2 regions of the Streptomyces sp. NPDC002490 genome follow, and region 2 is predicted to be linked to the other one. Evidence: riboswitches for the same ligand, from Rfam matches in the RefSeq annotation. Region 2 holds a riboswitch; the other holds the start of a gene.

Region 1 (6,264 bases), on a different contig from region 2:
TCGGCGGGCGGCCGGACGCGTCCCCCGTCCCGCCCGGTGGCCAGCACGGCCACCAGGGCGACGAGCACCGCGACGACGGTCAGCCGGCCGGTGAACCGCGCCGCCCAGGCCAGCCGCGTCGGCGCCCCCGCACCGGGCCGGCCGAGTCGCTGGGAGCGACGCGCGGGACGCAGCAGTCGCGCCAGGAACAGTGCGGCGACGGGGAGTTGGAGCAGCCAGACGGCGGTGCGGAACCAGCCGTCGTACCAGACGTTCGTTCCGTAGAGCAGGGTGTGCCAGACGCTGAGGACGTAGACCACGAGGACGAAGCGGTGCAGGACCCGCCAGGTCTTGGGTCCGATGCGGTGGCGGACGTAGAAGAGCAGGCCGAGCGGGATGGCGAGGTAGAGGGCCGCCTGCCCGATGGGGATGGCGATCCGGCCGGTGCCCGAGTCGTAGCCGCCGGGGACGAAGGTCTCGACGAAGGCGGTGGCGGTGGCGGCGTACCAGGCGTCGGAGTCGTACCGGATCAGCTCCGCGGCGAACAGCAGGGCGTGCGCCGCGATCAGGGCGATGGTGTTGAGGCTGGTGGTGCGGTGGAGGCGCTCCAGCCGGGCGACGGACCACGGCAGCCGTGCGGGGCGGGGCCCGGACAGCAGCAGCCCGAGGATCACCGTGCCCCAGGCCCAGAGCAGCGCGGACCAGCCGAACGCCTGGCTGAGGAAGTAGAGCCAGAAGGCTCCGGCGTCGGCCATGAACGGCATCACGGTGAGGGTGGAGGAGGTCCCGGCCTTGATGCGGACGTAGATCAGGACGAACACGGCGGCGGTGACCAGCAGGGCCACCGATCCGTCGAGGAAACCGGCCCGCAGGTCGGAACGGAGCGTGACGCGGGGGGCCGATCGGGGCGATCGGGGCGGGACGACTCCGGGAGGGGGGCCGGGCACGTCGGTCGCGGGCGTGGACTCGGCGCCGGGGGCGGCGCGGTCGTGGGGGAGGTTCACGGCAGGAGCTCCGCATCTGTCACGTGCGAGGGGGGAACGTACGGGCGAGCGCACGGCGGTCGCCCAGTGGTCGGACCTGCGGTACGGAAAGTTCCCCACCCGCTCCGGTGACATGGGTCACAGCGCCCGGGTGTCCGGAAACGGACCCGATCGCGCCAACTGTTCCGTCAACTCCCTTGCCCCGGTAGGGCATCCCACTGGCACCATGACCACCATGGGAGCCGGAACCCCACTCCGCTTCGTCCACACGGCGATCCTCGTCGCCGTGTGCGTCGCGGTGTCCGGATTCGGTCACGACCTCGCGTCGGGGGCCTCGCCCGCCCCGGGCGGGTACCTGCTCGCCGTGCCCCCCGTGGCCCTGGTCGGCTGGTGGTTGAGCCGCCGGCCGCGCTCCGCGGGCACGGTGATCGTGGTGAGCTCGGCCGTCCAGCTCGCCCTGCACGCCCTGTTCGGACTGGCCCACGACCCCCCGGACCCGACGCCCGGGCACGGGCCGCACGCGGGCCACGTCATGCCGCCGGGCACCCACGGGATGCCGGCCGGGGAGGGCGCCGCCGCCCTGCACGCGCTGGGGGGCCTGCTCGACGCCCTCGCACCGACCTCCGCCATGACTGGCGCCCACGCACTGGCGGGCGCGGTGTGCGGCTGGTGGCTGTGGCGCGGCGAGCGCTCCCTCGCCCAACTGGGGCAGGCCCTGGACCTGTTCCTCAGCGGGCTGCTGCGGTTCGCGGTGGCGGTCCTGGGCGGCGCCCGCCCGCTCCCGGCGCCTCCGTCGGGCACCACGGAGCGCGCCACCCGCGACCGGCTCCCGTCCCCGCTGGACCTGCTGCGCGCGGTGCCGCGCCGCGGCCCGCCGTCCTTCGCGCGCTGACGCTTCCGTCAGCTTTTGCCTTTCCGACTTTTCGCTTTTCTCACCTTTGCCGGAAATATTCCGGATGCGAAGGATGATTTGTCATGCCCTATTCACAACAGAACGGCTCGGGGCGCACCGCGCGCCGCGGCACCGCGGCCGACCGCTACGCCCACCGGGACGCGGAGATCACCACCTGGGCCCTGGCCGCCGGGCTCGGCGACCAGCGCGCCGCCGAACTCTTCGTGCACGCCACCTACGACGACGTGCGGCGGTTCGTCGCCCACCTCACCACGGACGTGCCCGGGGCCGAGGACCTGGCACAGGAGACCTTCCTGCGCGCGCTCACCAGCCTCGGCGGCTTCGCCGGCCGGTCCTGCGCCCGCACCTGGCTGCTCTCGATCGCCCGCCGGGTCGTGGTGGACCGGCTGCGCCGGGCCTCCGCCCGACCCCGGATCGCCGACACCGCCGACTGGCTGGCGGCGGCGGAACGCGCCCAACCCCGTCAACTGCCCGGCTTCGAGGAGTCGGTGGCCTTCATGGACGCCCTCGAAGCGCTGGAGCCCGGACGGCGGCAGGCGTTCGTCCTGACCCGGTTGCTGGGCTGGTCGTACGCGGACGCCGCCGAGGCCCTCGGCTGCCCGATCGGAACCATCCGGTCCAGGGTGGCCCGGGCCCGCCGGGACCTCGCCGACAGTTGGTCGGAGCGGCCCGCCGCAGAGGCGGCGCTCGTCGCGGCCTGACCCCCGCTCGTCGGTGCGGACGGTGGCCCCGTCCGCACCGACGGACCCGACTCCCCGTCGGACGCCCGTGTGACCTGCACGGCAACCGCGCCCTGGGCATACGCACCACGGCCCGGGTCTGTCATGATGGCGCGGAAAGGCGACGGCGGAACGAGGAAACCGGTGCGAATCCGGTGCGGTCCCGCCACTGTGATCGGCGAGCGGACCCCGAACGGCCCACTGCCCCTGTGCGGGTGGGAAGGGCGGGGCGAGCGGTGACCCGAGAGCCAGGAGACTCACGCGGTCGCCTCCTCGACAGAACTGGGGCGGATCTCCCCAGAGGGGAGGATGAGTCGGGATGCCCGAAGGGCAACGGTCCGACGATCCGGTGCCGTGCCGGGTCGTGGTGTGCCGGGACTGCTGCTGCGGCAGCGCCAAGGTGCCCGCAGACCACGCCGCGCAACTCGCGCGGTTCCAGGCGCGGACATCGGTGACGGTCTCCGCCTGCCTGGACGTGTGCGACCAGGCCAATGTGGTCGTGGTCCGCCCGTCCGCCGCCGGCCGCGCGGCCGGCGGACGTCCCGTCTGGCTGGGTCTGGTCAACGACCCCGCGGCCACCGAGGACATCGTCTCCTGGGTGCGGGCCGGCGGGCCGGGGATCGTTCCCCTGCCGGAGATCCTCGACCTGTACGTCTTCGCTCCGCCGCGTCGAGTGAGCACCACGCCCTCCGTCGACGTGCGCTGAACCAACGAACCGATCGCGGGCACGGCGCATCCTGCCGTGACGCGGTGAGAGGACCGACTCCACCATGGCCAAACGCTCCCTGTCCCTGCTGGCCGCAGCCGTCTTCCTGATATCCGGCTGCGGCAGCGGCGGCGGTGACGACGGGAAGGACCGCGCGGCGGGCGACGCCCCCGAGGGCTTCCCCGTCACCCTCACCAACTGCGGGGTGAAGACGACCTACGAGCGTCCGCCGAAGCGCGCGGTCACCCTCAACCAGCACGTCACCGAGATCCTGCTGGCGCTCGGGCTGGAGAAGTCCATGGTCGGCACCGCCTACCTGGACGACGAGATCCTGCCCGAGTACGCCGAGGCGTACCGCGGCATCGAGGTCATCTCGGACGAGTACCCCTCCTTCGAGAACATCCTCGCCGCCGAACCCGACTTCGCCTACGCCGGCTTCTCCAGCGCCTTCGACGAGAAGGAGGGGCGCGGGCGCGAGGCGCTGGCCAAGGCCGGCGTCAACTCCTACGTGAACGTGGAGGAGTGTCCGCCCGGGCCGATGAGCATGGAACTGATCGAGACCGAACTGCGCACCCTCGGCAAGGTGTTCGGGGTACCGGACCGTGCCGACCGGGAGATCGAGAAGGTCCGCACGGCCCTCAAGGACGTCGAGGAGAAGCTGGGCGACACCGAGCCGGTCGAGGTCTTCGTCTACGACAGCGGCGACAAGACCGCCTTCACCGCCGGCGGCGCGGGCATCGGCAACGAGATGATCGAACAGGCCGGCGGGCAGAACGTCTTCGCCGACCTGGACAAGCAGTTCGGTGACGTCTCGTTCGAGCAGGTCGCCGAGCGGGCCCCGGAAGCGATCGTCATCTACGACTACGGGGACACGAGCGTCGCCCAGAAGAAGAAGTTCCTGCTGGCCAACCCCGCGCTGAAGGACGTCCCGGCCATCAAGAACGAGCGGTTCGCGGTCCTGCCGCTCTCCTCCACGGTCCTCGGCGTCCGGGTGCCGGCGGGCGTGGACGGACTCGCCCGGCAACTGCACCCGGCCCGCTTCCGGTGACGGGCGCCCCCCGCGCGGACACCGACCCGGTGAACCGGGGGGCCGGGCCCGCCCCGGCCCCCGCCCGGGCGCGCCGCGCCCGACTTCCCTTTCCGGTGGTGCTCCTGCTGTTGGCCGCCGCGGTGGTGGTGACCGCCACCGCGGGCATCGCCATCGGCTCGGTGTCGGTGCCCGCAGGCCAGGTCTGGGGCATCCTGGCGCACCAGGTGCACCCGGGCCTCGCCGAGGCCACCTGGTCCCCGGTGCGGGAGACCATCGTCCTGGACGTGCGGCTGCCGCGGGTGCTGCTCTGCGCGGTGGTCGGCGCCGGCCTCGCAGTGGCCGGCATGGCCCTCCAGGCCCTGGTGCGCAATCCGCTCGCCGACCCGATGCTGTTGGGCGTCTCCTCGGGCGCCTCGGTCGGCGCGGTGCTGGTCCTGGTGCTGAACATCACCGTGTTCGGGCTGGTGACCCTGCCCGTGGCGGCCTTCGCCGGGGCGCTCGCCGCGCTGGTCGCGGTGTACTTCCTGGCCCGCTCCGGCGGGCGGATGACCACCCTGCGCCTGGTACTGGCCGGGGTCGCCATGGCGGAGGTGCTGTCGGCGCTGGCCAGCTTCCTGATCGTCACCTCGAACGACCCGCACAAGACCCAGTCCGCCCTGCGCTGGATGCTCGGCGGACTCGCCGGCACCACCTGGTCGATGCTGTGGATACCCGCCGTGGTGGTGCTCGCCGGCACGGCGGTGCTGCTGGGGGTGAGCCGTCCGCTGAACCTGCTGCTCAGCGGGGAGGAGGCGGCGACGGCGCTGGGGCTGGACGTGCACCGCTTCCGGGCGTCGATGTTCACCGTGGTGGCGCTGATGATCGGCACCATGGTGGCGGTGAGCGGTCAGATCGGCTTCGTCGGCCTGATCATGCCGCACGTGGTGCGGCTGCTGGTGGGCGCCGACCACCGCCGGGCGCTGCCCGCCGCCGCGCTGTTGGGCGCCGCGTTCCTGATCGCGGCGGACCTCGCGGCGCGGACCCTGATGAGTCCCGAGGAGGTCCCGGTGGGGATCCTCACCGCCCTGGTGGGCGGGCCGTTCTTCCTGTGGCTGATGAGAAGGAGGACAACGTGACGCGGACGCCCGAGGGCACGACGGCGCCGGGAGCCCTGGACATCGAGGACGTGACGGTCACCGTGGGCGGCCGGGACCTGGTCCACGGGGTGTCCCTCCGGGTGGCTCCGGGCGAGGTGCTCGGGCTCGCCGGCCCCAACGGCGCCGGGAAGTCGACGCTGCTGCGCACCGTCTACCGGACCCAACGCCCCACCACGGGAAGGGTGTTGCTGGACGGCGAGGACGTCTGGCGACTGCCCGGCAAGCAGGTGGCACGGCGGCTGGCCGCGGTGCTCCAGGAGAGCGCCGGTGACTTCGACCTGACCGTGTACGACGTGGTGGCGATGGGCCGCACCCCCCACAAACGGGCGTTCGCGGGCGACGACGCCCACGACCGGGCCGTGATCACCCACGCCCTGACCCGGCTCGACGTGGTCGAACTCGCCGACGCCCCGTTCCAGCACCTGTCCGGCGGCGAGAAGCAACGCGTGTTGATCGCCCGGGCGTTGGCCCAGCAGTGCGGGACCATGGTGTGGGACGAGCCGACCAACCACCTCGATCTGCGCCACCAGTTGGACGTGCTGACCCTGGTCCGGCGGTTCGGCGCCACCGCGGTCGTCGCCCTGCACGACCTCAACCTGGCCGCCGCCTTCTGCGACCGGCTGTGCGTCCTGGCCGCGGGGCGGGTGGTCGCGCTCGGCCCCCCGGCCGAGGTCCTCACCCCCGAACTGCTCTCCTCGGTGTACCGGGTGGACGCCGAGGTGGGCGCCCACCCGCGTACCGGCACGCCCTACGTCACCCTGCTCACCGGGGACGACGGGCCGGCGAAGCTCCCCCGTC
Region 2 (6,264 bases):
GCGCAGGTCGCGGACGTCGGCCCGTTCGCGGACCCGGTGCGGACGCAGACCGGTGCGTCCTTCGGCGGCGCGCACGGCCAGCGGGAGCAGGGCGTGGGGCACGCCGCGGGCGAGGGCGAGGGCGCGGACGGTGGCCTCCCAGTCCAGGACCGGGGAGTCCAGGACCAGCCCCACGATGCGGTCGCGCAGCGGGGAGTGGGTGGCGGCGCGCAGCGCCATGGTGGCGCCGGTGGACCAGCCGTGCAGCACGATGCGTTCGGCGCCCCGGCGCACGGCGTGGCGCAGTGCGGCGTCCAGGTCGCGCCACTCGGTCTCCCCGAGGTGGCTGAGGCCGTCCGGGGCGCGGGGGGCGCCGCGGTCGCCGCGGTAGGCGAGGGAGAGCACCGGGAACCGGCTGCGGTGCAGGAAGTCCATGACCACCATCGGGTGCTCGCGGGTGGTGCCGAGGCCGTGCACCGCGATGACGCAGGTGTCCCGGGCGGAGGGCACCCACCAGGCGGGCAGCAGCCCCGTTTCGCCGGGGACCTCGACGTCCTGGTGGTCGAGGCCCAGCGCGGTGCCCGGGTCGCCGGTGTGGACCTGGGGGGTGAGCCGGACCGTGGTCCCCGGGGCGAGGGTGCCGTGGGTGACGCCGTCCAGCCGGCGGACGACGGTGTCGGCGGTGTGCGGGGCGTCGGGGACGACCGGGCCGACGACGGCGTGGACGCGGCGACCGGTGAGGCCGTAGGTGCCGGGGCGCAGGCTGGCCAGGTCCCTGGTCAGGGTGACGCGGTCGGCGGTGACGGCGTGGACGGTGAGGCGCGGGTCGGTGGGGAGCGGCTGACCCGGGCGGGGTTTCAGGGCGGCGTCGCTGGCGAACCGTCCCGCGGCCAGGGCGAGCAGGCCGGTGACGGTCGCGGTGGCGGCGGCTGCGGTGGCGGCTGTCGCGGCTCGGGCGGTGCGCACGGTGTCCAGTGTCGGGGCGGGGGTAGGACACGGCCAGTGGGCGCCGCCGCGTCCCGGGTGGTTCACCCCACCGGACCCATCGGGTGGGGCCCGCCGAACGCCCGGTACGGCCGGTCGAGTGATGTGTCTTACTTAGATCGGACAAAGAGGGTATGTGGGGCGGCGGGCCGATGAAGGGCCGTACAGTCGGATGAGACGCTGAACGGGTCATCGGCGGCGTGTGGGGCCGTTGCACGGAACCACCCGAAGCCCACCGCTCCAGCCCCCTTACCCCCCCGATCGACCGACCTCCCCATGCGGAATAGAGCTCCCTCAGATCGAGTCACCGTGATGCCTGCCCCAGTTCATCTTCCGTTAACTCAGGTTGCTTACGTTCCAACCCCCACTGACGCCCCACGGAAGCCTGGGTAAATGGAAAACATCACGCTCCTCCTCGGAATCGTGATCGTCACCGCTCTCGTGTTTGACTTCACGAACGGTTTCCACGACACGGCCAACGCGATGGCGACGACCATCTCAACTGGCGCTATGAAGCCCAAAGCGGCGGTCGCAATGTCCGCCGTGTTGAACTTGGTCGGAGCCTTCCTCTCGGTCGAAGTCGCCAAGACGATCTCTGGCGGCATGATCGACGAAGGCGGCATCCAACCCGAAGTCATCTTCGCGGCGCTCGTCGGCGCCATCCTCTGGAACCTGCTGACCTGGCTCGTAGGTCTGCCCTCCAGCTCCTCCCACGCCCTGTTCGGCGGTCTGATCGGCGCCGCCGTGATGTCGGCCGGCTGGGACTCGGTGAACGGCTCCACCGTCGTCACCAAGGTCCTCATCCCCGCAGTCGCCGCCCCCGTGGTGGCCGGCATCGCAGCGATGATCGCCACCCGCCTGACGTACAAGCTCGGCAACAACGTCAGCGACAAGGCCAGCTCCAAGGGCTACCGCGCCGGCCAGATCTCCTCGGCCGCCCTGGTCTCCCTGGCGCACGGCACCAACGACGCCCAGAAGACGATGGGCATCATCACCCTCGCCCTGGTCACCGGTGGCGCACTGGCCCCCGGCTCCAACCCGCCCATGTGGGTCATCGTCTCCGCCGGTGTCGCCATCGCGCTCGGCACCTACCTCGGCGGCTGGCGCATCATCCGCACCATGGGCAAGGGCCTGACCGACCTGCAGCCGCAGCAGGGCTTCGCCGCCCAGTCCAGCGCCGCCACGGTCATCCTCGCCTCCTCGCACCTGGGCTTCTCCCTCTCCACCACGCAGTCCTGCTCCGGCGCCGTGATGGGTGCGGGCCTGGGCCGCAAGGGCGGAGTGGTCCGCTGGTCGACCGCCACCCGGATGTTCGTCGCCTGGGGTCTGACGCTGCCGGCCGCCGGTGTCGTCGGCGCCCTCGCCGAACTCCTCACCAAGCAGGGCCCCTGGGGCGTCGCCGCGACCGCGGCACTGCTGGTCGGCGGATCGGGTGCGATCTGGCTGCGCTCCCGCAAGGAGGTCGTCGACCACACCAACGTCAACGACGTGGACGACGAGCCCGCGGGCGTCGTCACCACCGCCATGGCCGCGGTCACCCCGCCGCCGGCCGGCGACACCACCGCCGCCACGGGTGACCTCTCGGTGACCCTCCCGGCGGACCCGAACAGCCCCTCGACGGAGTCCGCACCGCGGACCGCCAAGGTGTAAGGAACCCCCAATGAAAATCGACTGGGCAGCACTCGCCTCCGTCTTCGGAGTCAGCCTCGTGGTCACCGTGGTCCTGGTGGGCCTGTTCACCCTCGGCCTCGTCGGACTCTCCAAGCGGGAGGCCGCACTCGCCGGCAACGGACACGCCAAGGGCGGTTCGGCCGCCGTCGCCACCGCCAGCGCCGTCGCCTGCTTCGCCCTCTGCGTCGCGGCCGTCGCCTTCGGCATAAACCTGATCGTCGCCTAACCCCCCAGGTTGCGATCTCCGGTCCGGTCGGTCACCGCCCCCACAGTGGTGACCACCGGGCCTTCGTCGTGTGTGGGGCTTCACACACTGCCCCGCCGCAGGTCAGCGCGCGGTTGACGGGTGTTCTCGGGGCGTGGTGGACTGCCCGGGCCATTACGGCGGCAGCAGAGAGGAAGCCGGTGCGAATCCGGCGCGGTCCCGCCACTGTCACCGGGGAGCGCTCCCCCGCACCGCACGTCACGGCCGTCACGCGGCTGGAAGACCGGGGGCGGCGCCGATCCGGGAGCCAGGAGACTCTCGCCGTCGTCTCCGTCGACCCGGGGCGCGGACCCCGAGTGAGGACACAGCGATGCCGGGGCACCCGTCTGCCCGTCCCGCGCCCCACGGCACGGGACCCCACGACCGTACGCGGACCCGCCGACGCCCGGCGGGCTGAGCCGATGCGGGCCGGGCGCACCTTCGCCTACGGCGCCACCGCCGGACTGATCGGCGACCTCCTCCTCGGCGACCCCCGCCGCGGACATCCGGTCGCCGCCTTCGGTCGTGCCGCGGGCGCCGTCGAACACCTCCTCTGGCGCGACCACCGCGGCTGGGGCGCACTGCACACCGCGCTCTGCGCCGGGGGCGCCGCGGGCGCCGCCGCGCTGGTGGCGCGCGCCGCCGCCCCCTCGCGCACCGCCTCGGTCGCCCTGACCGCCGCCGCCACCTGGGCCGTGGTCGGCGGGACCAGCCTCGGCCACGAGGCCGCGGCCGTCGGCGCCGCCCTGGCCGCGGGCGACCTCGCCGCGGCCCGACGACGGCTGCCGCACCTGTGCGGACGGGACCCCGAGGCCCTGGACGCGGACGGCATCGCCCGGGCCGTGGTCGAATCCGTCGCCGAGAACACCTCCGACGCCGTGGTCGGCGCCCTGGTGTGGGGGGCGATCGGCGGGGTGCCCGGGCTCGTCGGCTTCCGGGCCGTCAACACCCTCGACGCGATGGTCGGCCACCGCTCGCCCCGCCACCGCCGCTTCGGTTGGGCCTCGGCGCGCCTGGACGACGTGGCGGGCTGGCCCGGCGCCCGGCTCACCGGGGCCCTGGCCGTGGTGGCCGGGGGTGCCCCGGCCGCCGCCGCACGGGCCTGGCGCGCGGACGCCCGACGCCACCCGAGCCCCAACGCGGGCGTGGCGGAGAGCGCGTTCGCGGGCGCGCTCGGCGTCCGCCTCGGCGGCACCCTCTCCTACGGCGGGCGGGTCGAGCACCGGCCGGTGCTGAACGGGGACGGGCGGGCCGTCACGGTGGCGGACATCGACCGGGCGGTGCGGCTGTCGCGCCGGGTGGGTTGGCTGACGCTCGCGGTGTGCGTCGCGGGACGCGGGGCGCTCGCGGCCCGGCGCACGGTCACGGGGAAGGGACGGTAGGGGTGCTGCAGGGCGGACTGCTGGTCGCGGGGACCACCTCCGACGCGGGCAAGAGCGTGGTGACCGCCGGGATCTGCCGGTGGCTGGCCCGCCGGGGCGTCAAGGTGGCCCCGTTCAAGGGGCAGAACATGTCCCTCAACTCGTTCGTCACCCGGGACGGCGCCGAGATCGGCCGGGCCCAGGCCATGCAGGCGCAGGCCGCCCGGGTGGAGCCGAGCGCCCTGATGAACCCGGTGCTCCTCAAGCCCGGCGGGGACCGCACCAGCCAGGTGGTGCTGATGGGGCGCCCGGTCGGGGAGATGAGCGCGCGCGGCTTCTTCGGCGCGCCGGGCGGCCCCGAGGAGGGGCAGCCGGTGCCCGGGGGCCGCGAGGCGCTGCTCGACACCGTCGTGGGGTGCCTGGAGGAGTTGCGGGCCACCCATGACGTGGTGGTGTGCGAGGGCGCGGGCAGCCCGGCCGAGATCAACCTGCGGCGCACCGACATCGTCAACATGGGCGTCGCCCGGGCCGGCCGGCTGCCGGTGCTGGTGGTCGGCGACATCGACCGGGGCGGGGTCTTCGCCTCCTTCTTCGGGACGACGGCGCTGCTGGCCCCCGAGGACCAGGCCCTGGTGGCCGGCTACCTGGTCAACAAGTTCCGCGGCGACGTCTCGCTGCTGGAACCCGGCCTCGACATGCTGCGCACCCTCACCGGCCGTCCCACCTACGGGGTGCTGCCGTTCCAGCACGGGCTCGGCATCGACGAGGAGGACGGGCTAAGGGTGTCGCTGCGGGGCACCGTGCGCGAATCGCCGGCCGGCGAGCCGTACGGCACCGAGGTACTGCGGATCGCGGTGTGCGCGGTGCCGTTGATGTCGAACTTCACCGACGTGGACGCGCTCGCCGCCGAACCCGGGGTCACCGTCCGGTTCGTGGACCGGCCGGAGGAGACCGCCGACGCCGACCTGGTGGTGGTGCCCGGCACCCGCGGCACGGTGGCCGCGCTGCGCTGGCTGGAGCGGCGGGGGCTCGCCGCGGCCCTGCGACGCCGGGCCGCCGAGGGCCGGCCCGTGCTGGGGATCTGCGGCGGCTTCCAACTGCTGGGCGAGGTCGTCGAGGACGAGGTCGAGTCCCGTGCGGGCACCGTCGAGGGCCTCGGGCTGCTGCCCGTACGGGTGCGGTTCGCCGTCGAGAAGACCCTGGCCCGCCCCTCGGGCACGGCCCTGGGCGAGCGGGTCGACGGGTACGAGATCCACCACGGCGTCGCCGACGTGCTCGGCGGCGAACCCTTCCTGGACGGCTGCCGACGGGGCTCGGTGTGGGGCACCCACTGGCACGGCTCGCTGGAGTCGGACGGCTTCCGCCGGGCCTTCCTGCGGCAGGTCGCGGCGCAGGCGGGGCGCGGTTTCGTCCCGGCGCCGGACACCTCCTTCGCCGCCCTGCGCGAGGAACAGCTGGACCGCCTCGCCGATCTGATCGAGCGCCACACGGACACCGACGCCCTGTGCGAGCTGATCGCCGCCGGGCCGCCGCCGGGTCTGCCGTTCGTCCCGCCGGGCGCCCCGTGAGACGCCCGGCCCCGCCCCGACCCGGCCCACCCGCCGGGCGGGGCCGTTCCGCACCGACCGAGACCGCTGAAGACTGGGAGGACCACGGGTGACCACCCCGTATCCATTCACCGCCATCGTCGGCCAGGACGACCTCCGGCTCGCGCTGCTGCTGAACGCCGTGTCGCCCGCGGTCGGCGGCGTCCTGGTGCGCGGCGAGAAGGGCACCGCGAAGAGCACCGCGGTCCGGGCGCTGGCGACGCTGCTGCCCGAGGTGGCGGCCGTCGCCGGCTGCCGCTTCTCCTGCGACCCCGACGCACCCGACCCGGACTGCCCGGACGGCCCGCACGGGGCGGGCCCCCGGGCCGGCCGGCCGGCCCGGATGGTGGAACTGCCGGTCGGCGCCTCCGAGGACCGGCTGGTGGGCGCCCTGGACATCGAGCGGGCCCTCGCCGACGGGGTGAAGGCGTTCGAACCG

What was found. Region 2 has a riboswitch for cobalamin ahead of ABT092_RS16345 (cobalamin biosynthesis protein). Riboswitches for the same ligand answer to the same signal wherever they lie in the genome.
Region 1: linked by a shared signal. The riboswitch ahead of ABT092_RS20705 ((2Fe-2S) ferredoxin domain-containing protein) and the one ahead of ABT092_RS16345 (cobalamin biosynthesis protein) in region 2 are both predicted to bind cobalamin.

What each region holds. Positions count from the first base shown of each region.
Region 1 is NZ_JBEOWM010000032.1:45,407-51,670, reverse strand. It holds gene ABT092_RS20720 (ferric reductase-like transmembrane domain-containing protein) at 1-983, opposite strand, end outside; gene ABT092_RS20715 (hypothetical protein) at 1,189-1,854, shown strand; gene ABT092_RS20710 (sigma-70 family RNA polymerase sigma factor) at 1,938-2,576, shown strand; cobalamin riboswitch at 2,693-2,869, shown strand; gene ABT092_RS20705 ((2Fe-2S) ferredoxin domain-containing protein) at 2,914-3,300, shown strand; gene ABT092_RS20700 (ABC transporter substrate-binding protein) at 3,365-4,348, shown strand; gene ABT092_RS20695 (FecCD family ABC transporter permease) at 4,447-5,445, shown strand; gene ABT092_RS20690 (ABC transporter ATP-binding protein) at 5,442-6,264, shown strand, end outside.
Region 2 is NZ_JBEOWM010000022.1:47,705-53,968, forward strand. It holds gene ABT092_RS16330 (alpha/beta hydrolase family protein) at 1-945, opposite strand, end outside; gene ABT092_RS16335 (inorganic phosphate transporter) at 1,357-2,613, shown strand; gene ABT092_RS16340 (hypothetical protein) at 2,624-2,860, shown strand; cobalamin riboswitch at 3,031-3,156, shown strand; gene ABT092_RS16345 (cobalamin biosynthesis protein) at 3,301-4,260, shown strand; gene ABT092_RS16350 (cobyric acid synthase) at 4,266-5,807, shown strand; gene ABT092_RS16355 (putative cobaltochelatase) at 5,896-6,264, shown strand, end outside.